One region of the Arthrobacter sp. NPDC089319 genome, then DNA from elsewhere that is predicted to be linked to it. Evidence: predicted binding sites of a transcription regulator. Region 1 holds the regulator's gene; each other region holds the start of a gene.
The links. The regulator LexA, encoded in region 1, represses DNA repair genes until DNA is damaged. The targets are predictions, from matches to a motif close to TCGAACANNTGTTCGA.
Positions count from the first base shown of each region.

Region 1 (10,056 bases):
CTGGGTGCGGACGCCGTGTTCTACCCCCTCTTCGAACATGACCTGCAGGCCCACACAAATGCCCAGCACCGGCCGGCCGCCGGCCACCCGGCGTCCGATCCAGCGAAGGGCATCAACAGACTTCAGTCCTTCCATGACCGTGGCGAAGGCTCCGACGCCGGGGACCAACAGCCCGTCGGCGTTGAGCACGTCCTCGGAAGCATGGCTGAGCGTGACGTCGGCACCGACGTGTTCCAGCGCCCGGACCACCGAGCGCACATTCCCGGATCCGTAGTCCAGTACGGTGACCTTGGGTCCAGCCGTCACAGGGCACCCTTCGTTGAGGGAATGCCCTCGACCCGGGGATCGGATTCGACCGCGGCGCGCAGCGCCCGGGCGAACGCCTTGAACTGGGCCTCGACGATGTGGTGCGGGTCGCGGCCGCCCAGTACGCGCATGTGCAGGCAGATCTGGGCGTGCAGCGTGATGGCTTCGAAAACGTGGCGCGTCAGCGACCCGGTGAAGTGCCCGCCGATCAGGTGGTATTCCTGGCCGGCCGGTTCTCCTGAGTGCACCAGATAGGGACGGCCGGAGACGTCGACGACGGCGTGGGCCAGCGCCTCATCCAGCGGCACCGTTGCCTCGCCGAACCTGCGGATCCCGGCCTTGTTACCCAGGGCCTGCTTCAAGCACTCGCCGATCGTGATGGCGACATCTTCCACCGTGTGGTGGGCGTCAATATGCGTGTCGCCGGTGGCCTTCACGGTCAGATCGACCAGCGAATGCTTCGACAGTGCGGTGAGCATGTGGTCGTAGAACGGCACGGTGGTGCTGATCTCGGATCGGCCGGTGCCGTCGAGATCCAGTTCAACCAGCACGGACGACTCGCTGGTGATGCGTTCGAGGCGTGCGGTACGTCCGGTGGTGGTATCCACGGTCATGGGGGTCCTTTGACGAAAATGGTTGACCGGCCAGGCCGGTGCGCTCTTACTACAGTTTAGGAGACTCGGCTCGACATCAGGGCCTTGATGCCATCGAGGAAGGCTGTGGTCTCGGCCTCAGTGCCCGCCGTCACCCGCAGGTGTCCGGGAATCCCGACGTCGCGGATCAGCACACCGGCTTCCAGAAGCCCCTGCCACACCGCGTGCGGGTCGTCCAGGCCGCCGAAGAACACGAAGTTGGAGTCCGACGGTGCCGGCTTCAAACCGAGTTCGGTCAGTCCGTCGACAATGCGGTCCCGTTGGGTCTTGATGTCCTCAACATTGGCGAGCAGCGCGTCCGCATTTTCCAGTGCGGCCAGCGCCGTCGCCTGGGTGATCGCGGACAGGTGGTAGGGCAGGCGGACCAAGCGCAGGGCGTCGGCAACCTGCGGTGCGGCGGCAAGGTACCCCACACGGGCACCGGCAAGGGCGAAAGCCTTGCTCATGGTGCGGGAGACGATCAACCGCTCCCGGCCGGGCAGCAGCGTCAGCGCGCTCGGCGTGCCGGCGTGGGCGAATTCGGCGTAGGCCTCATCCACGATCACTATGGCGTTGGATGCCTCCCCCGCTTCGTAGGCGGCTTCGACGACGTCAAGGCCCAGCGCGGTGCCCGTCGGGTTGTTCGGGGAACACAGGACGACGACGTTGGCTGCGGATTCTGCGACGGCAGCGGCAACCGCTTCCGCGGAGATCGTGAAGTCCGCTCCACGCGGCACCGCAACATACTCTGTGTCCGTCCCGCTGGCCAGCAACGGGTACATGGAATACGTGGGAGGGAAGCTCAACAAGGTCCGGCCCGGCCCGCCGAAGGCCTGAAGGATTTGCTGCAGCACTTCATTCGAACCGTTGGCCGCCCAGATGTTCTCTGCCGTGAGGCCGTGTCCCAGATAGCGGGACAGCGCCGTCCGAAGCTCGGTAAACTCGCGGTCCGGATACCGGTTCAAACCGGCAGCCGCGGCGCTGACGGCCGAGACGATAGCTTGATGCACCGTCTCCGGCAAGCCGTGGGTGTTTTCGTTGACGTTCAGCAGGATGGGCACGTCCAATTGGGGGGCACCATATGGCTCCAGGCCCCGGAGATTACCCCGCAACGGCAGACGGTTCAGGCGTTCTAGCTGCTCACTCACCGATCCAGCTTAAGCTTCGGCCCGCCCGGGGCAGGAATCGGGCGGGCCGAAGCGGCTCATATTACGGTTGCCTCAATGCGCTGACGGCACGAGCAACTGCTGGCCGGAATGGACGATGTCCCCGTCCAGGCCGTTCAATTGCGCGATCTCGAAGATGACATCATGCGGGTTGCGGTCGGGTGCGGACAGCACTGCCACATCCCAGAGCGTCTGGCCGCTGCCGACCGTGACGGTAACAGCCGGCCCCGGCCCCAGCCCTCCGGCAGCGGCCATTGCCGGTGCGGTGAAGAAGCCGACCAGGGTGAGCGCGACGGCCGCGGCAAGCATGAGCGGCAGGCCAATCAGCAGCAAACGGCCCCGGCGGGTAAGCCGGAGGGGGGCGTTGGCGCGGAAGTCTGCGGACTGCGGTGCGAGCTGGGCGGACATGGTGCCACCTTTCCGATTTTCGATCTATTTCGACTGGTTTCGATCATCGAACCACTGCGTTCGAACGTATCTTCGAACACGTCGTCTACAGTTTTAGCACTGGTGATCGACTGTTGTCGAGACTCAGTCGAACAAATGTTTGAAATTCCTCACCGCCTCGCCTAGCGTTGATGGCATGAGCGGCTGTGAATTGCAGTGCATCAGCCGCCACTGACAAAACAGTCGAGACAGCAATCCGAGTGCCGGTTCCGCATCAGCCAGACCCGGCACCTGGACCATCATGGGAAGACCGGGGCCGGATATGTCCGAAGAGACCACCACCACTGCCGGAGCGCGGCGACGAGGCCGCCCTGTCAAGGTCGGACGCAGCCTGACGCCGCGGCAAAAGAAGATCCTGGAAACCATCCAGCGCTCCGTTATTGCCCACGGGTACCCGCCGTCGATGCGCGAGATCGGCGACCTCGTCGGCTTGGCAAGCCTGTCCAGCGTCACCCATCAACTGGCCCAACTGGAGAAGATGGGCTACATCCGGCGGGACCCGAAGCGTCCCCGGGCCATGGAGATCCTCACTCCGCTGACGCTTGAACAGGGCGGCGTGGAAATCGTGGGCGTGGACGAGCCGCAGCAGCTGCGCAGCTCCAGTGGCGTCGCGGTGTCCGAACTCACCACGTCATCCGATACGGCCATGGTGCCGCTGGTGGGACGGATCGCCGCCGGCGGACCGATCCTGGCGGACCAGGCGGTCGAGGACGTCATGCCGCTGCCCCGGCAGCTGGTGGGGCACGGCGAGTTGTTCATGCTGAAGGTTTCCGGCGATTCGATGATCGATGCTGCCATTTGCGACGGCGACTGGGTGGTGGTTCGGCAGCAGCACACCGCAGAGAACGGCGACATTGTTGCGGCGCTGCTCGACGAAGAGGCAACGGTGAAAACCTTCCGGCAGCGCGACGGGCACACCTGGTTGCTGCCGCAGAACACGCGCTATGAACCGATTCTGGGCGACCACGCAACCATCATGGGCAAGGTTGTCTCCGTGATGCGGGCGCTCTGACCGCTCCTTCAGCCGATGCAGCCTGCCCATGCGGCGGCGGACCCGGATGGTTCAGGCCGCCGCCGGTTCAGGCGGCCGCGGCCGCCAGCCGCTCCAGGACCTGGCGGGCGATGGCGCCATCCTTCGTGCTCCAAAACGGCGGCAGGGCGCTGCGGAGGAAATTTCCGTAGCGGGCGGTGGCCAGACGGGAATCCAACACGGCCACAACCCCCTTGTCATTGGATGCGCGAATCAAGCGGCCAGCGCCCTGGGCCAGCCGCACTGCTGCGTGGGTGGCCGAGACCGTCATGAAACCATTGCCGCCGGCCTGGGCTACCGACCGGGTCCGGGCAGTGGTCAGCGGGTCGTCCGGCCGCGGGAACGGAATTCGGTCGATGACCACCAACCGGCATGCCTCGCCCGGAACATCGACTCCCTGCCACAGAGTCATCGTGCCGAACAGGCAGGTGTCCGGTTCATCGGCGAATTGGCGGACCAGCGCCCCCATTGATGATTCGCCCTGGCACAGGATGGTCAGGTCGGTGCGCTGACGCATTTCGGCGGCAGCTTCTTCTGCCGCGCGACGCGAGGAGAACAATCCGAGGGCCCCGCCGCGTGAGGCGCGCAGCAGCTCCTCGAGTTCGTCGAGCTGCTCGCTGCTGGTGCCACGGCCCGGCTTGGGCAGATGCGATGCCACATACAGCACACCCTGGCGCGGGTAATCGAAGGGACTGCCCACGTCAGCGCTTGAGTACGCTGGGGCGCCGGCCCCCAACAATCCGAGCGAACCGGCAACGGCGTCGAAAGTGCCCCCCACCGACAGCGTGGCGGAGGTCAGCACCACCGTATGTTCGTCGAAGAGCCCTTCACGCAGCCTGGAGGCAACAGACAACGGGGCGATGTTGAGCGTAGCCGGCTGGTCGTCGTTGGCAATATAGTCGCCGGTCTCGCCGAAGGTGCTGGGACGGGTCGCCCAAATGACCTCGCGGGAATCTGCCGCCGAAAGCAGCCGTTCGGCCATCTCCAGCACCGCGGAAAGACGGGATCGGGCCATCTGCCTCCCGCCGTCTGCCGCCGCGGACCCCTCGGGCTTGGAATCGGATAGCGCTGCGCGAGCCGCCTCCCGCAGCTGCACGAGGACCAACTCCTGCTCCTCGCGCAGGCCGGAGGCCAACAAGCCGCTCGGCAACGGCTCCAGTACGTCCTCCAGGGCGCCGGCAGCCGAGTTCAGCGGCTCCACGCTGATCCCGGTGTGCTTGCGCGCGGTCGAAGCCGCAGTGCGGACCATGGCAGCCGACAGCTGCCCCGCCACGGCGCTGGTGACGCGGTCCTGCAATTCGTGGGCTTCGTCAATCACCACCACGTCGTAGTCCGGAAGCACGGCCACGCCCTCAAAGGCGTTGATGGCGAGCATGGCGTGGTTGGTGATCACGATGTCCGCCTCGGCAGCATGTCCGCGCGCCAGTTCGCTGAAGCACTCGGCGGCGAGGGGACATTTTTGCGCGCCGAGGCATTCCATCGATCCCACGGAGACCTGTCGCCACGCGCGATCGCTGACCCCGGGCACCAGTTCATCGCGATCGCCGGTCTCGGTCTCCTGCGCCCATTCGCGCAGCCGCACGACCTCCTTGCCCAATGCCCCCGCGGCCCCGCTGGACGCCCCTCCGCCGGCGGGAGCCGGATGCGGGACGGCGTCCTCGCCGAGGCTAAACAGCGCAGCAGGCGCGTCTTCGTCCGGAAAGCCGCCTGCCAGCTTATGCAGGCAGACGTAGTTGTTCCGCCCCTTGAGCAGCGCCACGTCCAACGGCCGGGGAAGCTCATCGGCGACGGCTTCCATCAGCCGCGGCAGGTCCCTTTTGACGATCTGCGACTGCAGGGCCAGCGTCGCGGTGGAGACGATGGCGGGCTTCTCACCCTCCAAGGCCTGCACCATGAGCGGGATCAGATACGCCAACGACTTGCCCGTGCCGGTGCCCGCCTGCACCAGCAGGTGCTGCCGGCGGTCGAAGGCCTCGGCTACTTTGGCAGCCATCTCGTGCTGGCCGGCGCGGTGTTGGCCGCCCATGCCCTGGACCGCGACATCGAGCAGCCGCAACGCCTCGCCGGCCGGTACCCGGGTTTCAGTCATGTCGAAGGAATCGTTCCAGCTCCGCTGCCAAGCCCTCGCGAACCAGGACATCGAGCCGTGTGCCGTCTTCCCCGTGCTCCATGGCGAGGATCTCCGCGTCCTCGCTGTGCAAGCGGCTGATGACTTCGCCGCGGTCGTAGGGCACCAACAGCCGCAGCTTCACGCTCGGACGCGGGATGGTTTCGCCGATCAGTCGAAGCAGCGCGTCGATGCCCTGGCCGGTGCGTGCCGAGACCACTACGTGGTTCGGTTCGCGCTGCCGCAGCCGTTCGACCACGAAGGGATCGGCGGCATCTGCCTTGTTCAACACCACGATTTCAGGAATGTGCCGGGCATCCACCTCGGTGAGCACTTCACGCACCGCGGCGATCTGGCCCTCCGGGTCGGGGTGCGAGACGTCCACCACGTGCAGGATCACATCGGCGTCGGCAACTTCCTCCAACGTGGAGCGGAAGGCTTCCACCAATTGTGTCGGCAGCGAGCGGACGAAACCGACGGTGTCGGCGAGCGTGTAGCCAATGCCGTCGGGTGTTTCCGCGCGGCGCACGGTGGGGTCCAAGGTGGCAAAAAGCGCGTTCTCGACCAGGACACCTGCATCGGTCAGGCGGTTGAGCAGCGACGATTTTCCGGCGTTGGTGTAACCGGCGATGGCCACCGAGGGCACGGCATTGCGGCGGCGGTTGGCACGCTTGGTGTCCCGTGCCGGCTTCATGGCTGCGATTTCGCGGCGCAGCTTCGCCATCCGGGTCCGGATACGGCGGCGGTCCAGTTCGATCTTCGTCTCACCTGGTCCGCGCGAACCGATGCCGCCGCCGGCGGCTCCGACGCGCCCGCCGGCCTGACGGGACATCGACTCGCCCCAGCCACGCAGGCGCGGCAGCAGGTACTCCAGCTGGGCCAACTCGACCTGGGCCTTGCCCTCGCGGCTCTTGGCGTGCTGCGCGAAGATGTCCAGGATCAGCGCCGTGCGATCAATGACTTTGACCTTCACGATGTCTTCCAGTCCGCGGCGCTGCGAGGGCGAGAGTTCGCCGTCGACAATGACCGTGTCAGCGCCGGTGGACATCACGATGTCCCGCAGTTCCTGGGCCTTTCCGGACCCAAGGAAGGTGCCCGGGTCCGGCTTCATCCGGCGCTGCACGATGCCGTCCAGCACCTCGGAGCCGGCGGTCTCCGCCAACGCCGCCAGTTCCCGCAGGGAATTGTCTGCGTCGTCGGCCGTGCCTTCGGTCCACAGACCGGCCAGCACCACGCGCTCCAGGCGTAGTTGCCGGTACTCGACCTCGGTGACGTCCTCCAGTTCGGTGGAGAGGCCCGCTACGCGGCGGAGGGCACGGCGTTCGGCCAAGTCCTGCTGGTCACCGTCGAATTCGGAATGCTCGGAGTCAAGTTTGGACAGGGCCTGCGCTCGGCCGCCGACTCCCGGCTTGCTTCCTGCCGCAGTGTCGCGGGCCAGGATACGGTCAATGACTGCCTGGATCTCATCCGGCGTCATTTCCGGTTCCGGCGACGGCTGGGGGCTGTTGGTGGTCATGCTCTCCTTCGAAATGTCCGTGGTCTTATCGTAGTCCTCCGGGGTGCGTCCAGCGGAGCCCGAAGATGCGGTTTGTGGATGATCGGCCAAAAGTCCTCCTGGCATGGGCCCCGTCGGTGCGGGGCGGGAAATGCGTGGCAGCTGGCGCCTTCTGGTGCGGCCGGCATAACCGGCACCGGGGAACTGAAACAACCGAACGGGCGGCTGCGGCGGTGGAACGCTCCTGAGTTTCGCGGAACGGCGATTGCCCGGCGGCCGGGGAGAATGAATTCTCGACCAACGGCACGCGCTGTGCCGCATGGAACGGGACAGCATGGTGGCGGCGCAATCATTACTTCTTCATGCGGTCAACGCTATCAGAGCCAACGCAGCTTAGGCGCGCCTTGATACCGATTCCGCTGAACGCGCACTAATCTGGCCGATTATGGGAACAGAGCACTACTTCAGCCCGCAACCAGGCAAACCCGAGGTTCGCCGCACCCTGGAGGTCGAACTGGACGGCCGCCCACGGCAGTTGCAGACGGCCGGCGGCATCTTCAGTCCGGACGGCGTCGACAAGGGCACAGCGGTGCTACTGGCCGAGGTTCCTCCGCCGGCGCCGGCAGGCAACCTGCTGGACATCGGCTGCGGGTGGGGTCCGATCGCCCTGACCATGGGCTTGAAATCCCCGGGGGCCACGGTGTGGGCCGTCGACGTCAACGAGCGCAGCATCGCCTTGACCAACGACAACGCCGCGTCGTTGGGCCTGGACAATGTCCGTGCCTGCCTACCGGAAGACGTCGACCCGTCGCTGCGGTTCGAAACCATCTGGTCCAACCCGCCGATCCGAATCGGCAAGAGTGAACTCCACGAACTGCTGTTGCTGTGGCTGCCCAGGCTCGCGCCCGGCGGCTCCGCCTGGCTGGTGGTCCAGAAGAACCTGGGCTCGGACTCGCTGCAGCGCTGGCTTTCCGGCGAACTGCCGCCGGACTACTCCATCAGCCGGGAGAGCACGGCCAAGGCCTTCCGCGTGCTCTGCGTCCGGCGGGCCGGCTGAACCGCTTCCCTCAGGCCACGGTTCCGCGGGACACCAACACGGCGGGTCCGCTGAGCTCCACATGTTCACGCCCGTCCGGCGCCGGGAGAAACCGCACGCGGACGGTTCCACCGGGGACTCCGACCTGCCAGTCGTCGGGAGCACCGTTCCCGGCCCAGTAGCGGATGGCAGCGGCGGCGGCGCAGGCACCGGTCCCGCAGGACTGGGTCTCCCCCACCCCGCGCTCGTGCACACGCATGCTGATATGCCCTGCTCCGTCGGCGACGAGGGGTTCGGCCGGTACCACAAATTCCACGTTGGTTCCGTTTGCGGGAACGGGATCCACCGCGGGTGCCGCAAACAATTCGGTGGCGGCCAATTCTGCAAGTCCGGCGAGGGCGACGACGGTATGCGGGTTGCCCATGCTCACGGACAGCGCCGGCCGCGGCACCTCCAGGCCGCCGGCGCTGACGGTGGAGTCCATGGCCCGGGCCGCAGCCTCGGCGGGGAAGATGAATTCCCATGGCCCCATGTCCACGGCGTAGCCGTTGGCGGACCGGCGGATGATCTTGATCCCCGCCCTCGTCCCTATCGTCAAAGACTCCCCGGCCGCCAGCCCGACCAGCCCCTCGGCCAGCAGAAAGTGCACGAAGACGCGGACGCCGTTGCCGCACATCTCGGATACCGAGCCGTCGGCATTTCGGTAGTCCATGAACCACTCGGCCTCCGGCGCTGCTGCCAGCAGCTCACGGCCCTCGGGCAGGTGCTCCGAACGGACGGCGCGGATCAGCCCATCGGCGCCGATGCCCAGGTGGCGGTGGCACAGCGCGGCGACGGCTTGGGGTTCGATGTCCTTGAGTCCGTCCGGATCGGCAATCAGCACGAAGTCGTTGCCGGTTCCGTGCCCTTTGGCGTAGGACAGCCCGGACAAGACTGACAAATGGTCAGGAAGGGGGGTGTTCACGCTTCAAGCTTAGCGAGGTGGCCGGCGGCCTTGTCCGCCAGCAGCGGATCCCGCCAGTCGAGCCAGTGGATCCGTGGATCAGCCCGAAACCAGGTCAGCTGGCGCCTCGCGAATTTGCGGGTGGCGGCGACGGTGTCCTCGACGGCGGCGTTTTGGCTCCATTCGCCGTCGAGCACCCTCAGAAACTGGGCGTACCCGAGCGCGCGCGAGGCGGTCCGCCCCTGGCGCAGGCCCCGCCGGTCCAGCGCGGCGACTTCGTCCAGCAAGCCGCGCTCCACCATCGCATGAACGCGACAGGCCAGCCGGTGCTTGAGCTGTTCGCGGTTCACTTGGAGGCCGATCTGCACGGTGGGGCGGACGTAATGCCGCTCCGGCATGTAGGAGCTGAAGGGGCGCCCGGTCAGCTGCCACACTTCCAGCGCGCGGACGATGCGGCGAGCATCGGCCAGCCTGCCAGCGGAGGCCGGATCAACGTCCCGGAGCCGTTCCTGCATGGCTTCCAGGCCTTGGCTGGCCAGCTCTTCCTCGAGGGCGCGGCGCACGGCCGGATCGGTGCCAGGAAACTCGATCGCGTCGAGGGCCGCCCGGACGTACAGTCCGGACCCGCCGGCAAGGATGGCCCGGCGGCCCCGGCTGTGAATGGCATCGATCGCGTCGCGGGCCTGCCGCTGGTACGCCGAGACGCTCGCTTCGTCCGTGATGTCGAGGATGTCCAGCAGGTGGTGGGGCACCCCTTGCCGTTCGGCCACCGTCATCTTGGCCGTGCCGATGTCCATTCCCCGGTAGAACTGCATGGAGTCGGCATTGATCACTTCTCCGTCCAGCCGTTGCGCCAGCTCGACGGCGAGATCCGATTTACCCGATCCGGTGGGG
Region 1 covers NZ_JBFBGZ010000015.1:36,974-47,029, forward strand. Annotated here, with positions in the region: gene hisH (imidazole glycerol phosphate synthase subunit HisH) at 1-306, opposite strand, end outside; gene hisB (imidazoleglycerol-phosphate dehydratase HisB) at 303-920, opposite strand; gene AB0N75_RS17135 (histidinol-phosphate transaminase) at 977-2,086, opposite strand; gene AB0N75_RS17140 (LysM peptidoglycan-binding domain-containing protein) at 2,159-2,512, opposite strand; gene lexA (transcriptional repressor LexA) at 2,793-3,563, shown strand; gene AB0N75_RS17150 (ATP-dependent DNA helicase) at 3,631-5,670, opposite strand; gene hflX (GTPase HflX) at 5,663-7,204, opposite strand; gene AB0N75_RS17160 (methyltransferase) at 7,629-8,240, shown strand; gene dapF (diaminopimelate epimerase) at 8,251-9,183, opposite strand; gene miaA (tRNA (adenosine(37)-N6)-dimethylallyltransferase MiaA) at 9,180-10,056, opposite strand, start outside.

Region 2 (10,056 bases), on a different contig from region 1:
ACGGTGCTGGACGGTCACCTTGACGCTGGGCAGCTGGGCCAACCGCTTGCCGATTTCCTCGGCCACCGCGACCGACCGGTGCTTGCCGCCGGTACATCCGATGGCGATGGTGCCGTAGTGCTTGTTTTCACGGCGGTAGCCCTCCATCACCGGCTCCAGCGCATCCACGTAGCGGTTGACGAACTCTTCGGCGCCGGAATCCACCAGCACGTAGTCACGGACCTTCTCGTCCAGCCCGGTGTAGGGGCGCAGCGCGGGTACCCAGTGCGGGTTCGGAATGAAGCGCACGTCGGCCACGAAGTTGGCGTCCACCGGCAGCCCGTACTTGAAGCCGAAGCTGATCACGTTGATGCGCAGAACGATGGGACCGGAGTCGGTAAAGAGTTCCGTGACCGCCGTGGCGAGGGCATGCACGTTCATATCGGTGGTCTCCACCACCAGGTCGGCCGATTCCTTCAGGCTGCTGAGCAGGTCGCGTTCGGCGGTGATGCCGTCGGAAATCCGGCCGTCGCCCTGCAGCGGGTGCGGACGCCGGCCCTGTTCAAAGCGGCGGACCAGCACTTCGTCCGCGGCGTCCAGGAAGAGCACCCGGTAGTGGACCCCGCTGGCGGCCAGGGCGTGCAGGGCCTCGCGGATATCGCGGAACAGGCTCTGGCTGCGCACGTCCACCACCACGGCCAGCTTGGGCAGCGACTGCGGCATCCGCGACACCAGCTCGGCCAGCGTGCCGAGCATTTGCGGCGGCAGGTTGTCCACCACGTACCAGCCATGGTCTTCCAACGCGTGCGCCGCCGTGGTCCGGCCGGCTCCTGACATGCCGGTGACCACCAGGAGTTCGGATTCCACCGGCTTCTCCGGCGTCAGGTCCTCGTCCACCGTCATCGTCATCCCATCCATCCCGACCACACCCCTCAATTTCAGCTCTAGCCTAACTAAGATTCGATGATTTCGCCGGTTGCCATATTGACTGCCGGCGCGGCGTCATCCGCGGCGCCGGGCGCCAACTGCCGTCTCAGCGAGGCGGCCATCGCAGGCCCGATGCCCGGCACCTGCTGCAGCTCTTCCACGCTGGCCGCCTTCAGCTTCTTCGCCGAACCGAAATGTTTCAGCAGTGCCTTCCGCTTCGCCGGCCCCAATCCCTGAATGCCGTCCAGCACGGAGACCGTCATGGCCTTGCCGCGCTTCTGCCGGTGGTAGGCGATCGCGAAGCGGTGGGCCTCGTCGCGGATGCGCTGCAGCAGGAACAGCCCCTCGGACGTGCGCGGCAGGATCACCGGGAAATCGTCGTCGGGCAGCCACACCTCTTCCAGCCGCTTGGCCAGGCCCACCACGTACACGTCGGTAATGCCCAGGTCCGCCAGTGCGCGGGAGGCCGCGGCCACCTGCGGCGGCCCGCCGTCGACCACCACCAGATTCGGCGGGTAGGCGAACTTGGTTTTCGGCGCCGGCGTCAAGGTCTCTGCCAGCACGGTGTCCTGCGGCACGGTCTCCTGCGGCACTGTCTCTTTCGCCACGGTCTCCTGCGGCACAACTTCTTCCGGCACGACGGCGGTGTCCCCGCCGTCCGCGGGGGGCTGCGGCTGTGCTGCGGCTGCTTCGGCGGCAGCGCCCGCTACCGCCTCGGCGGCCTCAGGCGCGGCCAGGCGTCCCTGGTCAACCAGGTAGTTCCGGAATCGCCGGCTGATGACGTCATACATGGCGGAGGTGTCGTCGCGGGCGGCGTCGCCGGTGATCGCAAAGCGGCGGTAATCGGATTTCTTCGCCAGCCCGTCTTCCACCACCACCATGGAGGCCACCACGTTGGTGCCTTGGACATGGGAGATGTCGTAGCACTCGATCCGGAGCAGCGCGACCGGAAGGTCCAACGCCTCCTGCAGCTGCTGCAGGCCGGCCGAACGCGTGGTGATGTCGCCGGCCCGCCGGCTCTTGTGGAGTGCCAGGGCCTGTTCGGCGTTCTCCCGCACGGTGGAGATCAACGCGGCCTTGTCTCCGCGTTTGGGCACGTGGATCTGCACCTTGCTGCCGCGCAGCGTGCTCAGCCAAGCCTGCAGTTCGGCGGCATTCTCCGGCTCCTGCGGCAGCATCACCTGGCGCGGGATCCTGTCCGGCCCGTCGGCGTCGCCGTACACCTGCTGGAGCAGGTGCTCGGCCAAGTCGGCGGTGCTTTGGTCCTCGACCTTTTCCACCACCCAGCCCCGCTGGCCGCGGATCCGGCCGCCGCGCACGTGGAACACCTGGACAGCCGCCTCCAGCTCGTCCTGCGCCAGCGCGAACACATCGGCGTCGGTGTCTTCGCTGAGCACCACGGCATTGCGTTCGAAGACCCGCCGCAGCGCGGCGATGTCGTCGCGGTGCCGCGCCGCCGACTCGTAGTCGAGTTCAGCCACCGCCGCCGCCATCTTCTTCTCCAGCGCCCGGATGAACCGGTCGGCTTCCCCGCCCATGAACGCACAGAACTCGGCCGCCAGCGCCTTGTGGTCCTCCGGCGAGATCCGGCCGACGCAGGGCGCCGAGCACTTGTCGATGTAGCCCAGCAGGCAGGGCCGGCCGGTGCGCTGGGCGCGGTTGAACACGCCGGTGCTGCAGCTGCGGACCGGGAATACCCGCAGCAGCGTGTCCACGGTCTCGCGGATCGCCTTGGCCGGATAGTACGGGCCGAAGTACTTCACGCCCTTGCGCCGTTCCCCGCGCATCACCTGGACACGCGGGAACTTCTCCCCCATGGTCACGGCCAGGTAGGGGTAGGACTTGTCGTCCCGGAACATGATGTTGAAGCGCGGCGTGAATTCCTTGATCCAGGTGTACTCGAGCTGGATGGCCTCCAGCTCGCTGCCCACGATCGTCCACTCCACCGACGCTGCCGTATGCACCATCGCATACGTTTTGGGCAGCAGGTTCTTGGGACTGGCGAAGTAGTTGTTGAGCCTGGACCGCAGGTTCTTCGCCTTGCCCACGTAGATAACACGGCCGTGCTCGTCCCGGAAGCGGTAGACGCCGGGATTGGTGGGGATCTCCCCCGTCCGCGGACGGTAGGACGCCGGATCAGCCATTGTCGGTCACTCCCTTCGTCATCTCAGTCCTGATCCGCCGTCCGAAGGTCACTCCGACGGCGTCTTGTTGTAGCTGTGTGAGCGGTCCTGGCCCGTCAGGTCGGCGATCGCGTCCATGATCTGGTCCGTCGCCGAACGACGTGCCGGCAGCGAATGCTGCGGCCCGGTCCGCTCGAAGTACAGCGGTTTGCCGATCCGGACGGTGAAGTGTTTCGGCCGGACCATCATCTTTCCGGCGGGCTGAAGCTGTTCGGTGCCGATCAGCCCTACCGGCAGCACCGGTGCCCCGGTGGTCAGGGCCAGCCAGCCCACACCGGTTCGCCCGCGGTACAGCTTGCCGTCACGGGACCGTGTTCCTTCAGGATAGATCCCAAAGGCCTCGTTGCGCCCCAGTACGTCCACCGCGCTCTGCAGCGCCGCCACGCTTGCCGCCTGCTCGCCGCGTTCCACCGGAATCGAGCCCACACTGCTGAAGAACCAGCGCATGGCTGCCCCCTTGGGCCCCCGCGCGGTGAAGTACTCGGCCTTGGCAAAGAACGCGACCTTCCGCGGCATCATGGCCTGGATGATGATGCTGTCCAGAAAGGACAAGTGGTTCGGGGCGACAATCACCGGGCCGGCGTCCGGAAAATTGTCGATGCCCTCTATGGTCGGCCGGCAACTGCCCCGCAAGGCGGCCCGGAACGAGGCGCGGGTCACTTCGAAGGTCTTCATGCGGCCGGTCCCGGTCCCCCGGCCGAGGCGGTCTCCGGTTGCGCAACCGCCAGCCGTTTGATGACGGCCTCGAGTTCCGGCATGGAATGCACGACGACGGACGCACCGGCGGCTTCCAGCTCGCCGTCGGCGGCGAATCCCCAACTGACGCCGATGCCCGGAACGCCCAGATGGCTCGCGGCAGCCATGTCGTAGAGGCGGTCGCCGACCATCAGCACCGGACCGAAGTCGTCCGCGGCCGCCAGAGCCGCCTGCAGGATCGGCACTTTGCCCAGTCCCGGATCGTCCGGTGCCGGATCGTCGCCCTCCGCTCCGTGGATGCCCTCGAAGAACGTGTCCAGGCCCTTCAGGCGGAGGAGTTCGCGGGCCAGGCCGGTCGGTTTCTGCGTGGCAACAGCCAACGTCAGGCCGGCCGCCAGCAGCCGCCCCAGCAATTCGGCCATGCCTGGGTACACGCGGCTTTCTGCCATGCCGTGCGCCCGGTAGCCGGCGCGGTACAGGGCGATGACTTCGCCGAGCCTGTCCTCCGGCACGCCCGCGGCGCGCAGTGAATCACCCAGCGGCGGCCCCACCAGCGTGCCCAGCCTGTCCTGCGGCGGAACCGGGAGTCCGGCAGCCTCAAGGGCACCGGCAATTCCGTTGGTGATAGCTCCCGCGGGGTCAACAAGGGTTCCGTCAAGGTCGAACAAGACCAGCGCAGGCAATTGAGTCACCCGGGCATTTTCCCACAGGTCCGCGGATCGGCCGGAATCCATTCCCGCGGCGGAATATGTCATTCCGTCGCGGCTCACGGGCGACCGAGCGCCTCCGCCAGGAACCTGCCGGTGTGGCTCCCCTCGACTGCGGCAACCTGCTCGGGTGTGCCGCTGGCAATGATCTGGCCGCCGCCGGAGCCGCCTTCGGGGCCCATGTCCACTACCCAGTCGGCGCTCTTGATCACGTCCAGGTTGTGTTCGATGGTGATCACGGTGTTGCCCTTTTCCACCAGGCCCTGCAATACCTGCAGCAGCTTGCGGATGTCCTCAAAATGCAGGCCGGTAGTCGGCTCATCCAGCACGTAGACGCTGCGACCGTTCGAGCGGCGCTGCAGTTCGCTGGCGAGCTTGACGCGCTGCGCCTCGCCGCCGGACAGCGTGGTGGCGGGCTGGCCCAACCGGACGTAGCCCAACCCGACGTCCACCAAGGTCCGAAGGTGGCGGGCAATCGGGGTGAACGCGGCAAAGAAGTCCGCTGCCTCCTCGATCGGCATGTCCAGCACCTCGGCAATGGTCTTGCCCTTGTAGTGGACTTCCAGGGTCTCCCGGTTGTAGCGCGCGCCGTGGCAGACCTCGCACGGCACGTAGACGTCCGGAAGGAAGTTCATTTCGATCTTCAGCGTGCCGTCGCCCGAGCAAGCTTCGCAGCGGCCGCCCTTCACGTTGAAGGAGAACCTGCCGGGCAGGTAGCCGCGAAGCTTGGCCTCGTTGGTCTCGGCGAACAATTTGCGGATGTTGTCGAAGACACCCGTGTAGGTGGCCGGATTGGACCGCGGGGTGCGTCCGATCGGACTCTGGTCCACGTGGATCACCTTGTCCAGCTGGTCCAGCCCCTCCACCCTGGTGTGCCGGCCGGCCACGTGCTTGGCCCCGTTGAGCTTGTTGGCCAGCACCTTGTAGAGGATGTCGTTGACCAAGGTCGACTTGCCGGAGCCGCTGACGCCGGTGACCGCGGTGAAAACGCCCAGCGGGAACTGCGCGTCGATGCCGCGCAGATTGTTCTCGCGCGCCCCGACCACTTTCAGCTGGCGCTTCTTGTCCACCTTCCGGCGTTTGCCCGGAAGCTCTATCCGGCGGCGTCCGGACAAGTAGTCACCGGTGATGGAACGCGTGTTCTCCAGCAGTTCCTGCAGGGAGCCGGAATGGACCACTTCGCCGCCGTGTTCGCCGGCACCCGGACCGATGTCCACAATCCAGTCGGCCTCGGCGATGGTGTCCTCGTCGTGCTCGACCACGATCAGCGTGTTGCCCAGATCGCGCAAGCGGGTCAAGGTCTCGATCAGCCGCCGGTTGTCCCGCTGGTGCAAACCGATCGAGGGCTCGTCCAGCACGTAGAGGACACCAACCAGGCCGGAACCGATCTGGGTGGCCAGCCGGATGCGCTGGGCCTCGCCGCCGGACAACGTGCCTGCCGCCCGCTCCAGGTTCAGATACTCCAGGCCCACATCCAGCAGGAAGCGCAGCCGGGCCTGGATCTCGATGAGCACCTGGTGGCCGATCTGGGCTTCGCGGGCCGTCAGGTCCAGGCCGTCCAGGAAGGAGCTGGCCTCGCGCAGCGGCAGGGCGGAAACGTCCGCAATGGACTTGCCGTTGATCAGTACGGACAGCGAGGCGGGGTTCAACCGCGCGCCGTTGCACTCCGGGCACGGCACTTCCCGCATGTACTCCTTGTAGCGGTCCCGGGCCATTTCGGACTCGGTTTCCTCGTGCTTGCGGTGGATGTACTGGAAGGCGCCTTCGAAGCCGGTGGAGTATTTGCGCTCCCGTCCGAAGCGGTTGCGGTACTGAACCACCACTTTGAAATCCTTGCCGAGCAGCACGGCATCGCGGACCTTCTTCGGCAGGTTCTTCCACGGCTCGTCCATCGAGAAGCCGAGCTCGTGCGAGAGTCCTTCAAGCAGCCGGGTCCAGTACTCCTGGGTGGCCTTGCCGAGCGACCACGGGGCGATGGCGCCGTCGGCCAGGCTTCGGTCCGGATCCGGGACCACCAGATCCACATCCACCTCGAGCTTGCTGCCGATGCCGGTGCAGGCAGGGCAGGCGCCAAACGGATTGTTGAATGAGAAGGATCGCGGTTCGATCTCGTCGATCGCCAACGGGTGCTCGTTCGGGCAGGCCAAGTGTTCGGAGAAGGCACGGGTACGGCCCGGGTCCTCCTCGTCGAGGTCCACGAAGTCGGCCAGCACCCGGCCTTCCGCCAGCGCCAGCGCGGTCTCCACCGAGTCGGTCAGGCGCTGGTGGATACCGTCTTTGGCCACCAGCCGGTCCACCACCACCTCAATGGTGTGCTTGTACTGCTTGCCCAGCTTCGGCGGTTCGGACAGCTGCACCTGCTTGCCGTCCACTTTGGCGCGGGAAAATCCCTTGGCGCTCAGCTCCTTGAACAGGTCCACAAACTCGCCCTTGCGGCCACGCACCACGGGTGCCAGAACCTGGAAACGCGTTCCCTCTGGCAGCTCCTGCAGCTGATCCACGATCTGTTGCGGAGTCTGTTTCTCCACCGGCTCGCCGCACTGCGGACAGAAGGGACGGCCCACCCGGGCCCATAGTAGGCGCAGGTAGTCGTAGATCTCGGTGATGGTGCCGACGGTGGAGCGCGGATTCCGGCTGGTTGACTTCTGGTCGATCGACACCGCGGGCGAGAGGCCCTCGATGAAATCGACGTCGGGCTTGTCCACCTGGCCCAGGAACATCCGCGCATACGATGACAGCGATTCCACGTACCGGCGCTGGCCCTCGGCAAAAATCGTGTCGAAGGCCAGGGACGACTTCCCGGAGCCGGACAGCCCGGTAAAGACGATCATGGAGTCGCGGGGAAGATCCACGCTGACGTTCTGGAGGTTATGCTCGCGGGCGCCTTTGACGACCAAGCGTGACATATCCGCGGGGTGGGAAACGGGGGTGGCGGACTCCGAATCGGTCGCCGGGACGGACGTTTCACTCGCTTTTAGCACGATATCTACTCTAATCGAAAATTCGTTCGAACTTGTATTACATCGGTCACGGCCGGCGGCTACTGCGGACAACCACTGTCCGCATTTGCCGCCCCGCGCCCTCGCTCAGCACGACGGCGACGCCTGGCAACATTCTTAAGCCGGCTTCGGTCGGGCGCGGGTCCGCTAGGCGTTGCTGCGGCACTTGATGCAGCGGCTACTCAATGCAGTGGCTACTTGATGGGGCGCTATTTGATGCCGTGGCGCTCCATCGCTGCCTTGGCAGCGGCGAGGGCTTCCTTGGCGCCGATTCCCTGACCGTGGACCGCCAGCGCGAAGGCTTCGGCGGCGTCGCCCAGTTGCTGCCGGGCCTTGCCCGCTCCGGCGCTGACCACCGTACCGGCCCGGCCGTGCGTCTCCACCCGGCCGGCGGTTTCCAGTTCCCGGTACGCGCGGGCCACCGTATTCGGCACCACGCCCAAGTGATCGGCCAGCCGCCGGACGGGCGGCAGCTTGGTGCCCACCGGCAACTCCCCGGCGTCGGCCGCTTCAATGATCCGCAGCCGCAGTTGTTCGAACAGCGGCACGGCGCTGTCGCGGTTCATCCGCCAGTCAAACCCACTCGCTTCCATCGCCCGCGCCCGCTCCTCGTCGTGTCCGCAGCAACCGGCCTGTCCACTGCTACAACCAGAATGACATCCGGAGCCGTCCGGGTCGACTGTCGGTAGGCTGGAACGCATGTTGCTTCATGAAGATCCTGCAGTCACTATCCGCGGCATTTCGGTTTCCGAAATGGACAACAACGTTTATCTGCTGACAGCCAAGAAATCCGGCGCCCAGGTACTGATTGATGCCGCCGACGACTTTCCGGCCATTGAACAGCTCCTGCGCGACGGGGCCGCGGATGCGGCCGGCCCCGCCAAGGTCGAATTGGTCATCACCACGCACAGCCACTGGGACCATGTCCGCGCCTTGGCGGATACGGTAGCCGCCACCGGGGCCAAGTCGGCCGCCGGCGCGGAGGATATTCCTGCGATCGAGGTGCCGACCGATGTTTCGCTCGAGCATCAGGACGTGGGCCGGTTCGATGGATTCTCGCTGGAGGCCATCAAGCTGCGGGGCCACACCCCAGGCTCGGTGGCACTGCTCTACCGTGCCCCGGACGGGCCCGCGCATGTATTCACCGGCGACTCGCTGTTTCCCGGCGGAGTGGGCAATACGGAGAAGGATCCGGAGCGCTTTGCTTCCCTCTTCAACGACGTCCGCGACCGGTTGTTCGGCTACCTGCCTGACGACACCGTGATCCATCCCGGACACGGGAAGGGAACTACGCTTGGCGCTGAACGGCCGCATCTGGACGAGTGGAAGTCCCGCGGCTGGTAGGCAAGGGTCAACAACCCCGACAGGCGTGGACGTTGGGGGGAATCCCGCCTGCCGGGGCTCTCTCATTCTAGCGCCGCGGACTATTTCTGTTCCTCGTTGCCAAGGAAAGCCGGCAGGCTGCGCTCGGCCGCGGAATAGGTGACGGCATCTGGAACCTGCCCGTCCATGAAACGGTCGACCAGCCGCGGATCCACGTATGATGAGCGGGCAACGGCGGGCGTGTTGCCGAGCCGCTCTGCCACGGCTCTGATGGCGGCAGCAACTGCCTTGCGTCGGGCCGTGATGCCGGGCTTGCCGTCGTAGCGGGCCAGTTCAACCGCGGCGGCAACGGTCCCTTGCCAGGTCCGAAAATCCTTGGCGCTAAAACCCTGCCCGCAGAGCCCATGGATGAAATCATTCAGCTCGGAGGCGGCCAGTCCGGACCAGCTCCCGTCGTCGTTGCGGTAGCCGATGGCCGGATCCCCCGCCTTCCTCCCTCTGCCCAGGGCCAGCCAGCCGGCGAGGTCCGGATCCTTCACTTCCACGTCCCACTGCAGCCCGCTCTTGCCCGGAAAATCGAGCCGGATGGTGTCCTGATGCACCTGGACGTGGCTGACCAGCAAGGTGGTCACCCCGTAGGACCCGTTTTCCTCGGCATAGACGTCTGAGCCGATTCGCAGCGACGCGCTGTCCAGCAAGCGGAACGCGGCGGCGCAGGCCACCTCCCGGGTCATGTCCCCCGACCGGAGCAGCAGCGTCACCCTCCGCCGTGCGGCCGTCAGGGTACGGCCGAAGGCCAGCGCGCGGTCGAACTTCTCTCGGTCCCTGAGTTCGCGCCATCGGGGATGGTAAATGTATTGCCGCCGCCCGGCGTCGTCCATGCCCGCCGCCTGGATATGGCCGTTTTCCGCCGGGCAGATCCACACGTCGGACCATGCCGGCGGAACCGCCAACGCCTTGACCCTGCGGAGCTCGTCGCCGGAAAGCTTCGAACCATCGGGGTGGCGGTAGGAGAATCCGGTCCCATGCCGCCGGCGGGATATACCGGGAGCCCGGATATTGCTCCGCCGTAGCCTCAGACGGGCACCTCCATCTTGAAGCCGCAGCGGCAACGCAGAATTTCTACGTTCACGCGCACCGTCGGAAGCGGGCCCGTCTCCGGCGAGCCGGCGTCAACGGGATCCTGGATGGCTTGATCGACTCGTTCCACCGGCTGCATCGGCTCTCCGCAGTGCATGTAGC
Region 2 covers NZ_JBFBGZ010000007.1:248,572-258,627, reverse strand. Annotated here, with positions in the region: gene rapZ (RNase adapter RapZ) at 1-882, opposite strand, end outside; gene uvrC (excinuclease ABC subunit UvrC) at 933-3,050, opposite strand; gene AB0N75_RS12600 (lysophospholipid acyltransferase family protein) at 3,099-3,764, opposite strand; gene AB0N75_RS12595 (HAD hydrolase-like protein) at 3,761-4,477, opposite strand; gene uvrA (excinuclease ABC subunit UvrA) at 4,552-7,398, opposite strand; gene AB0N75_RS12585 (GntR family transcriptional regulator) at 7,701-8,084, opposite strand; gene AB0N75_RS12580 (MBL fold metallo-hydrolase) at 8,191-8,835, shown strand; gene AB0N75_RS12575 (DNA topoisomerase IB) at 8,916-9,926, opposite strand; gene AB0N75_RS12570 (hypothetical protein) at 9,890-10,056, opposite strand, start outside.
Region 2: uvrA (excinuclease ABC subunit UvrA) is a predicted target of LexA. The motif match lies at 7,488-7,503, and genes of this name have one in related genera.

Region 3 (10,056 bases), on a different contig from region 1:
TTCGGCCGGGTGCTGGACGGTATGGGCCGGCCGATCGACGGCAAGGGCCCGCTGGTGTTCGATCAACTGGTTCCGCTGGACAACGACACCCCGTCCGCCATGCACCGGGCACGGATCGAGACCCCGCTGCAGCTGGGTGTGCGCGTGCTGGACACGCTGACCACGGTGGGCAAGGGCCAGCGCATGGGCCTGTTCGCCGGCTCCGGCGTGGGCAAGTCCTCGCTGCTGTCCATGATCGCCCGCGGCACCGACGCCGAGGTCTCCGTGATCGCGCTGGTGGGGGAGCGCGGCCGAGAAGTCCGCGAGTTCCTCGAGGACGATCTGGGCGAAGCCGGGCTGGCCCGGTCCATTGTGGTGGTATCCACCTCCGACGAGCCCGCGCTGATGCGGCTGCGCGCCGCCTTCACCGCAACCCGGATCGCCGAGTCCTTCCGCGACCGCGGCGCCGACGTGATGCTGATGATGGACTCGCTCACCCGCGTGGCCATGGCCCAGCGCGAAATCGGCCTCTCCGTCGGCGAACCTCCGGCCACCCGCGGCTACCCGCCGTCGACCTTCTCCGTACTTGCCCGGCTACTGGAACGCGCCGGCACGGCGGAGACCGGCTCGGTCACCGGCATGTACACGGTGCTGGTGGACGGCGACGACCACAACGAACCGATCGCCGACTCCGCCCGCTCCATCCTGGACGGGCACGTGGTGCTGGACCGCAAGCTCGCGGTCTCCGGGCACTACCCGTCGGTGGACCCGCTGGGGTCGATCTCCCGGGTGGCATCCAAGGTCAACACGCCGGAGAACTCCCGCGCCGCCGGCGCCCTGCGCAAGGTACTCGCGGCCCGCAAGGCGGCGCAGGACCTGCTGGACGTGGGCGCCTACCAGGCCGGATCAAACCCCATGGTGGATGCGGCCGTGCAGCACGAAGACGACATCAACCTGTTCTTGCAGCAGCGGATGGACGACCAGACGCCCGCCGCCCAGTCCTGGGATCAGCTGAACCGCCTGACCCGCACCCTCGGAGGTATGTAGAGATGGCTCGATCCTTCCCCCTGGCCGGACTGCTGCGGCTGCGCCAGCTCCAGCAGGACCAGGCCGCCGGCAACCTCGCCGCCGCGAACAACCGGGCCCGCGAGTCCGGTGCCCGGGTGGTGGCTGCCCGGAACGAGCTCGGCGAGATCATCAGCGAGGTCTCCGACGCCGCCACGCTGCACGCCGTGGCCGCCGCCCGGTCCGCCTCGCGCAGCATGCTGGCCGATCTGGAGAACCTGGACCGCACCCGGCAGCACGAGGCACACCAGGCGCAGCAGGAGTTCCTCGCAGTGCGCAAGCAGTCCGTGGGGCTGGAAAAGCTGGAGACCCGGCACCTTGAGGCCGAGTCCGTCGAAGAGCTCCGCCGCGAGCAGCTGGTGTTGGACGAGCTGTCCATCGGCGGCCGGGGCGGTGACGGACGATGAGCATGACCGACACGATGGGCCGGATCCAGCAGATCCAGTCCACCCTGACCCAACTCACCCAGCCCGCCGTTGCCGCTGAGGCCGCTTCCGGCACGTCCGGCAGCGGCAGCGCCGGCGGCAGCGCGGCCGGCACCTTTGCCGACGCGCTCACCGCCGCCACGGGCAGCTCGGCGGTCGGCGGTGCCGCCGGCACGGCCGGGATTGCGGGCGCCGCGAGCGGAACCGCCGCGAGCGGAACCGCCGCCGAACTGATCGCTGCCACCGAGAAGTACGTGGGCCTGCCCTACGTCTGGGGCGGCAACGATGCCTCCGTCGGGCTGGACTGCTCCTCCTTCGTGCAGCACGCCTTCCGCGACGTCGGCATCGACCTGCCGCGGGTCACCTGGGACCAGATGAAGGAAGGAACCCCGGTAGCCTCGATGGCCGACGCCAAGCCCGGCGACCTCCTCTTCAGCTTCGACGGCGGCCACGTGTCCATCTACCTGGGCAACGGCAAGGCCATCGATGCCCCGCAGCCCGGCGACACCATCAAGGTCCGTGACGCGTGGGAGAACGACTCCAACATCACCACCATCCGCCGCATCCTGCCCGATGAGCCAACGGTCCAGGCCGCTGGCGGTGTTGACACCGCCGGAGCTGCTTCCGGCTCAACTGCACCGACCGCCGACCAGCAGCGCGCGCTGACCGAACTGATCGGCGCCGCGCAGCTCTCCACGTCCACCGGGCTGGGCTCGGTGCTGACGGGCCAGAACGGCACTGCCGGCGCGATCAGCGCCATGCTGTCCGGCCAGGCAGGCAACACCGGCCTGGCCTCCCTGCTCAATGGCCAGGGCTCCTCCGGTTCCGGACAGCTGACCGATTTGCTGGCCACCGCGCAGGCGGCCATGGCGACAGGACAGAGAGCATGAGCCTCCCCGTGAACTCCCTTCCCATCGCCCCCTCCGCTTCGCCGTCCCGCGCCAACGCGTCCGGTTCGCGCTCCTCCGGTCCCGGCTTTGACTCCGCCATGCAGGACGCGCTCCAGCATGGTTCGGCCTACAAGCCTTCCAAGCACGACGCCGCTGCCTCCACCGGGGGCCGCGCCCCGGCCGCCGGGGCCGCTGGACAGACCGGATCTGCGGCGGCCCAGACTGGCACTGGTGCGATGCAGCCTGGAGCCGGCGATCAGGCAACGACCGGGCCGTCCGCCGCCGCTGGCGACACTAAAGCCGTTGACGGAACCGCTGCTGCGATGCAGAACCTCGGCGTCCCTGCGGTGTGGCCGCTGGCTGGCGGTCAAACCCTGTTGGCTGGCGACGCCGCAACTGGTGCTCCCGCGATGGGTGAAGCTGCTGGAACGCCGACGGCGGCTGCCTCCGCCGGTGCGCTGGCCACCCAGTTGGCGGGCACAGCGGGCACGGCGGGTACCGGCGGCGCCGGCGACTGGGCCGACCCGCTTACCGCTCCGGCCGGCAGCGCAGGGACAGCCGCTGGTGCGGCGACCGCGGTCACTGCTGCTGCGCCGCAGGCGGCCGCCGGCACGGCGGTTGCTGCTGGCCAGTCTGCTGCCGGCCCCGTTGACGGGACTGGCCCGGCCGCACCGGGAACCGGAGCCCCGGTCGGCGCTGGCACAGCTCCGGATGCTCTCGGAGCCACCACCCTCACGGACGCAACCGGTTCTCCGGGTGCTGCAACTGCGTCCGCCGCGTCCGCCGCGGATGCCCCAGGAACCCTAGCCGCCACCGCGCCCGCAGCCGTCGATGGGGAAGCACCGCAGAACCAGTCGGCTGGTTCGCTCGCGCAGACCGCCCCCGCCCAGCCACCCACGCAGGCGAGCACAGCTGCACAGCTGCCCACCGGCGTCGTACTTCCCGGACAAATGCTCCCGGGCAGCGCGGCTCAGGGTGGAGCTGCTGCGACCGCAGGGGCAAGCGCAGCGGCCGTGGCAGCCACGGCTTCGGCCAACGGTGCCCGTGGTGAGGCGGAACAGCTGCCGGCCTACGGCCAGGTTCCGGTCGCAGCCCAGCCCGCTCCGGTGTCCCAACCCGCGGCGACGGCTCCGGCCTCGGCGCCCGCTCCAGTACCGCCGCACCAGCAGTTGCCCTTCACCGCGCAGGTGGCCCGGCCGCTGTTCACCTTGGCGCAGGCCAAGCCGGGTGAGCACGTGATGACCATCAGCGTCACGCCGGACAATCTGGGACCGGTCACGGTTCGCGCCCATGTGACGGGGGAGGGTGTGCGGGTGGAGCTGTTCGCGCCGAACGACGCGGGCCGCGACGCCCTGCGTGCCATCATGGCCGACCTGAAGCGCGATCTCGCGTCGACCGGCATGAACGCGAATCTGGATCTGTCCAACCAGAACCGGCCGAACGATGACCGACCCGGCACGCAGTTCGGCCCCGACGGCCGGCCCGCCGGCGGTTCGCAAGGCCAGCACGGGCTCTCGGAAACATCCGCCGGCGCCGCCGCTGACACCACCGATCCATCAGCCCTGAGACGTCCCTACGGGATTTCGACCAGCCTCGACGTGCTGGCCTGAGACAAGGAGAACCATGCCCACCGACTCAGTCACGCCCGTCGCGGCCACCGGGATGTATACCGCGCCCCCGACGCGCGCGCCGAAGCAGACCATGGACGGCGAGATGTTCATGCACCTGCTGGTCACCCAGCTGCAGAACCAGGACCCCAGCTCGCCGATGGACACCAACCAGATGATCTCGCAGAGCACCCAGCTGGCCATGATGGAGAGCATCGCGACCATGACCACCACCAGCGAGGAAAACTTCTCGCTGCAGATGCGCGGCGTTGCCGCGGCGCTGGTCGGCCAGCAGGTGAGCTACTACGGCCAGGACGGCTCCCTGATCACCGGCACGGCCAGCTCGGTGTCCTACGCCGGGCCGGTCCCGCAGGTGATCGTGGACGGCAAGGAGATCCCGCTGGATCTGGTTGCCGGCATCAACGCCGCAACGCCGGGGGACCCCGGCGCTGGTCAAGGCGCTGACGACGCCGGTGCCTCCTCGGTTGGCTCCGGCACCGAGGGCTCGGGGACCAGTGGGGGCGCCGCCTGACTTGTTGTGTCCTAACCCAGCTTTTGCAAGCAACAGATTTTTCCAGTCACTGAATCACTCGTCCGTTCCACGATCCGAAAGGCGCTGATCATGCTCCGCTCGCTCTACTCCGGAATCTCCGGTCTCCGCTCGCACCAGACCATGCTGGATGTCACCGGCAACAACATCGCCAACGTCAACACCACCGGCTTCAAGGCCTCCTCGGTCCAGTTCCAGGACACCCTGTCCCAGATGACCCAGGGCGCAGGCGGCCCGCAGGCCCAGGCCGGCGGCACCAACCCGGCCCAGGTGGGCCTCGGCGTGCAGGTTGCCGGCATCTCCACCAACTTCACCCAGGGCTCCTCGCAGGCCACCGGCAAAGCCACCGACATGATGATCTCCGGCGACGGCTTCTTCGTCACCAGCAAGGGCGGTGAACAGTTCTACACCCGCGCCGGCGCATTTGAACTGGACTCGAACGGCAATCTCGTTTCTCCGGATGGCGCGATCCTGCAGGGCTGGATGGCTGACGCCGCTGGAAATATCCCAGTAGGTGGGCCGATCAACACCATCCAACTCTCCCCGGCCACCGTCTCCGCGGCATCAGCAACAACTACAGCCAAGGTCAGCGGCAACTTGCCGTCGGAGGCTGCAGACCCAGACGCGCCGCTGGTCCGCGACATAGAGATTTTTGGTGCGGACGGCACCAAGAGCACGCTTCAGCTGACGTTCGATAAGACGGCAAACCCTGGAGAATGGGTAGTGACAGGCGGAGGCGGTACTGCCACTGTCACGTTCGACGCAAATGGTGCACTCGCTGCAGCGTCCGATACGTCGATTGTCTCAGGCGGCATCACCGTCGATCTTGCGACATTGACCGGTTACGCCGGTATGTCCACCGTGAAGCTTGACAGCCAGAACGGCTACGCGGCTGGCGCGCTCGAGTCCTTTACGATGGCATCTGACGGCACCCTGATGGGGTCCTTTAGCAATGGCCGACAGGCCGCTGTGGGACGCATAGCGCTGGCCAACTTCACTAATCCGGGCGGTCTGGAGAAGGCTGGTTCGTCGTCGTACCGCGTCACGGCCAACTCCGGCCAGGTTGAGTTGGGCACTGCCGGCACAGGCGGCCTCGGCACGCTGGCCGGCGGCTCGCTGGAAATGTCCAACGTGGACCTGTCCCAGGAGTTCACCAACCTGATCGTTGCGCAGCGTGGCTTCCAGGCCAACGCCCGTATCATCACCACCTCCGACGAAGTGCTGCAGGAACTGACAAACCTGAAGCGCTAATATTTCGGAGCCCATAAGCCACCACCGAAGTGCAACTGCCCGACCGTTCGCGGGCAGCTGCAGCGGCCGTCTGCACCGTTCGCAGGCGGCCGCTTTTTCGTTGCCAGCGCGTTGTATTCTTCCGACCGCCGGTTGCCGTTTAGGCACCCACTATCCCTACACATTGGGCTGTTTCGATGGTGATTCGAAGGTGTGTACGAATAAAATTATGGTATGGCACTCGCACCGTTGGACCGGACCGGGGAGATGGAGGAATCTCTCGCCGGGGTACGCGCCGTGCTGCAGGATGTCGCCGCGTGCTTCACTGCCGGGTCCGGTTCGCTGAGCACCCGGGAGTTGGCAGGCACGGTGGCGGCGGTCGAGGACGTTTCGAAGGTCGTGGAGTTCTTGCAGGCCGCCGGCGCTTATGCGGTGGAGCGGGCGGACATCGCCGCGAACGGGGAAACCGCAGCCGGGACCGGTGCCCTTGCGGATGCGCCTGATGCCTCCGGTGCTGCGGGGTGGGCCAATCCGGCCGGGGCTACCGCCGCCAACGGTAACGAGGTCAGCCAAGCCAACGGAGTCGGCAGCGCCGAAGTGAAGAAGCAGAGCCGGCGGAAGACCGAGTTCCGGAACAACGCCGAATATCTGCGCTCCCGGCTGGGGATCGGCATCGTCGAAGCGCGGCGACGGCTGCGGGTCGGAGCCGTGGTGACCGCGCCGGTGCGGTTCGACGGTGAACCCGGCGCCCCGGCGCTGCCGATGCTGGCTGAGGCGATGACCGCCGGCGAGATCAGCGCCAACGCCGCGGCCCTGGTCACCGATTCGATCGCCCGTGCCCGCCACGCCGCCGATCCCACGACGCTGGAAGCGATGGAGTCATCGCTGGTCCGACAGGCTGCCGAGAGCGACGCCGACACGCTGGCGATTGTCGCGAAGACCTGGGAAACAGCTGTCGATCAGGACGGCGCCGCGCCCTCAGACGAGGAACTGCGGTCCCGGCAGGGCATGTTCTACCGCGGACGCCGGCGCGGCTTGCACCAGTTCGTCATCAACACCACCGACGACCAGTACGAAGCCCTCGCCACGGTGATGAACAGCGCCGCGAACCCACGCATCCAATCCGACGCCATCGAAACCGCCGCCAACAGCTCGCGCGACAGCGGAACCACGGAGACCGGGACCGGCGTTGCGGCGGTAGCTGGAAGCGAAAACGCCAACTACACCGGGATAGGCTCCGCCTCGTCCACTCCGCTGCGAGCGGAAGGTGGCGACCTTGTGGAAGCAGAGTCACCTGGCGGCGCGGCGGATCCGGCGGTCGTTGCGGGAATGGACGACTTCACCAGGGCGCAAAAGCTGCTGGCCGGCTTGGTCGGTGCTTGCCGGATCGCGCTGAACACCGGCCAGCTCCCGGACTCGGGCGGGCACCGCACGCAGGTGATGGTCACGGCCGGCTATGAACAGCTGGCTGGGTTGCTCTCGGGCGGCGGCAGCGCGGTGTTCAACGGGCCGGTGTCGGCGAAAACGGTGCGCCGGATGGCCTGCGATGCCGAAATCATCCCCGCCATTCTCGGCTCAAAGGGGGAGGTCCTGGATCTGGGCCGCTCGCAGCGGTTCTTCAACCGCGCGATCCGCCGTGCACTCCTGATCCGGGACAAAGGGTGTGCCTTTCCGGGATGCACCATGCCCGCGGTCTGGACCGAAGCACACCACATCGTGCCCTGGTGGGCCGGCGGCCGCACCGACGTTAACAACGGAGTCTGCCTCTGCGGCCTCCACCACGACCTGATCGAGCAAGGCAACTGGGAAATCAACGTTGCAGACGGGATCCCGTGGTTCACCCCTCCCGACTACATCGACCCCGACCGCAGACCGCTACGAAACACGTACTGGCAAACCCACATCCCGCCCCAACCACTCCACACCCCACTCAGAGAAGTTGGTCCCTGCGGTACCTGATGCCTTTGGTGCGATGCGGGCGCCGCGCAAAAGGGGAGGGGCGGTCCCTGCCATCGCTGCTTGAGCAACACTTGTTATCGGGTAATCAAGGTGTCGAGCAACGGCAGGAACGGGGTGTTCTGGCCCGCCAGCGCAGAGTGACACATCTGACAACCAGCCCGCTTAGCTAACCGTCGGGCGCGCGCGGTCGAAGGTAGTAGGTAGCGGCTCACCGGAGCCCTCGAGAAACCTGGGATGGGCTGATGATCGTAGTAACGCGGCTGAATGACAGCCAGTTTGCGGTCAACCCTGACCTGATTGAGCGCATCCACGCCAACCCGGACACCACGCTGGTGATGGTGGACGGTGCAAAGTACATCGTCACCGAGACGATGAGCCAGGTCATCGAGATGATCGCCAGTTACCGCGCCTACGTGCTGCATCTGGCCCGCGATTTGCCGCCTTCAGTCCACCAGCACAGCCACCCCCAACTCGGCCTTGTGCCCCCTACGGCACCCGCCTCCGGCGACGACTCCGGGGACTCCGATAACACTGTGCCGCTGCGCCCTAGGAATACGTAAATGGATCCCGCAACACTTATTGGCCTCCTGCTGGCCTTCGGCTCGCTCTACGCCATGATCACCCTCGAGGGTGCACACGTTGAGGCGCTCCTCATCCCTGCCCCCATGATCTTGGTCTTCGGTGCCACGATTGCCGTGGGTCTGGCCAGCACCACGCTCAAGGACGGCCTCCAAGCGCTTAAGACGCTGCCGCGGGCCTTTACCGGCAAGGTGGCGAAGCCGCAGGTAGTCATTGACCGGGTGGTCGAATTGGCCGAGAAGGCTCGCAGCGAGGGCCTGCTGGCACTTGATGCAGAGGCTACCGAGGAGAAGGATCCGTTCATGCAGCGGGCGCTGCAGAACATTGCCGACGGCACCGACGGCGAGGAACTGCGGATCCTCCTCGAAGACGAAATCAGTACGAAAGCACGTGCCGATCGCCAGTCGTCTAAGTTCTACATGAGCATGGGCGGTTACGCGCCGACCATCGGCATCATCGGCACAGTCGTGTCGCTGACCCACGTTCTGGAAAACCTCTCTACCCCGGACACGCTCGGACCGATGATTGCGACGGCGTTCGTGGCAACGCTGTGGGGCTTGCTCTCAGCCAACTTCATCTGGCTGCCGATCGGCGGCAAGCTGAAGCGCCTCTCCGACCTGGAAACCGAGCGTCTGACCCTGCTGATGGAAGGCATGCTGGCCGTGCAGGCCGGTAGCCAGCCTCGACTGCTGGGGGAACGGCTGCGGGCCATGGTTCCTGCACATGAGATGGGCACCGGCAAGCCGGCCAAGGAAGGCAAGTCCGGCAAGTCCGACGACAAGCCCGAGGCCAGAGCGGCATGAAGTCCCGACGGCCGCGCCGTCCGCTAGGCGAGGAAGAGGACGAGCACCCGGACGAGCGCTGGATGGCCTCGTATATGGACATGGTCACCGTGCTGATGTGCATGTTCATCGTGCTTTTCGCCATGTCCACGGTGGATGCGGCCAAGTTCCAGCAACTGGCCAATTCCCTGGCCACCGGCTTTGGAGTGGTCCGTACCCAGACCGTTGATACGGCTGAGGGTGTAGTGGTGCCACCGGAACTCATCGACGAAGACGGCCAGGGGTTCACCGCCGGTGACGCCGATGAGGACACCGAAGGCGAGCAGAAGACCGATCTGGACCTGGCCATCCAGGAAGTCAACGACCTGCGGAGCATCCAGGAGAAGATCACCAAGGGATTGCAGGAAGAAGGACTGGAAAAGGCTGTCCGCTTCCAACTGGATGAGCGCGGCCTGACCGTCCGCCTGATCGGCAGCGAGACGTTCTTCGAGCCGGACTCACCGGTACTCACGCGGCAGACCATCAAGATCCTCAATGTGGTGGGCCCGGTACTGAAGCCTGTCGGCTACGAACTGAAGGTTGAAGGACACACGGCGCAGGTGCGCCATCTTGATCCCGGGGCCCTGGACTGGGAACTTTCCTCCGAGCGGGCAGTGAATGTGCTGCGGCATCTGGTGGAGGACAGCGGGGTGAAATCGAATCGGATCTCGGCCGTGGGGTTCGGCGAGTCTAGGCCGTTGAAGGCCAGCGGGAGCGATGAGGATCTGGCGATGAACCGCCGCGTCGACATTGTGGTGCTCTCCGGGCAGCCCGAAGCCATCCGGAACCTGATGCCCGAAGTGATCAAGGACCCTGCCGGTGCCGCCAAGGAGGCTGCCGCCGATCGGGCGGAAGCTGTCCAGAAGGCTGCCGAAGCCGACGCGGCAGAAAAAGCCGCGGCCGAGGCGGCGAAGGCTGAAGGCTCCGAAGGCCATTCGGCCGAGCGGGTGT
Region 3 covers NZ_JBFBGZ010000001.1:427,256-437,311, forward strand. Annotated here, with positions in the region: gene AB0N75_RS02110 (FliI/YscN family ATPase) at 1-1,026, shown strand, start outside; gene AB0N75_RS02115 (flagellar FliJ family protein) at 1,029-1,451, shown strand; gene AB0N75_RS02120 (C40 family peptidase) at 1,454-2,359, shown strand; gene AB0N75_RS02125 (flagellar hook-length control protein FliK) at 2,356-3,969, shown strand; gene AB0N75_RS02130 (flagellar hook capping FlgD N-terminal domain-containing protein) at 3,983-4,498, shown strand; gene AB0N75_RS02135 (flagellar hook protein FlgE) at 4,589-5,767, shown strand; gene AB0N75_RS02140 (DUF222 domain-containing protein) at 5,981-7,705, shown strand; gene AB0N75_RS02145 (flagellar FlbD family protein) at 7,948-8,265, shown strand; gene AB0N75_RS02150 (MotA/TolQ/ExbB proton channel family protein) at 8,266-9,087, shown strand; gene AB0N75_RS02155 (flagellar motor protein MotB) at 9,084-10,056, shown strand, end outside.
Region 3: AB0N75_RS02140 (DUF222 domain-containing protein) is a predicted target of LexA. The motif match lies at 5,952-5,967, and genes of this name have one in related genera.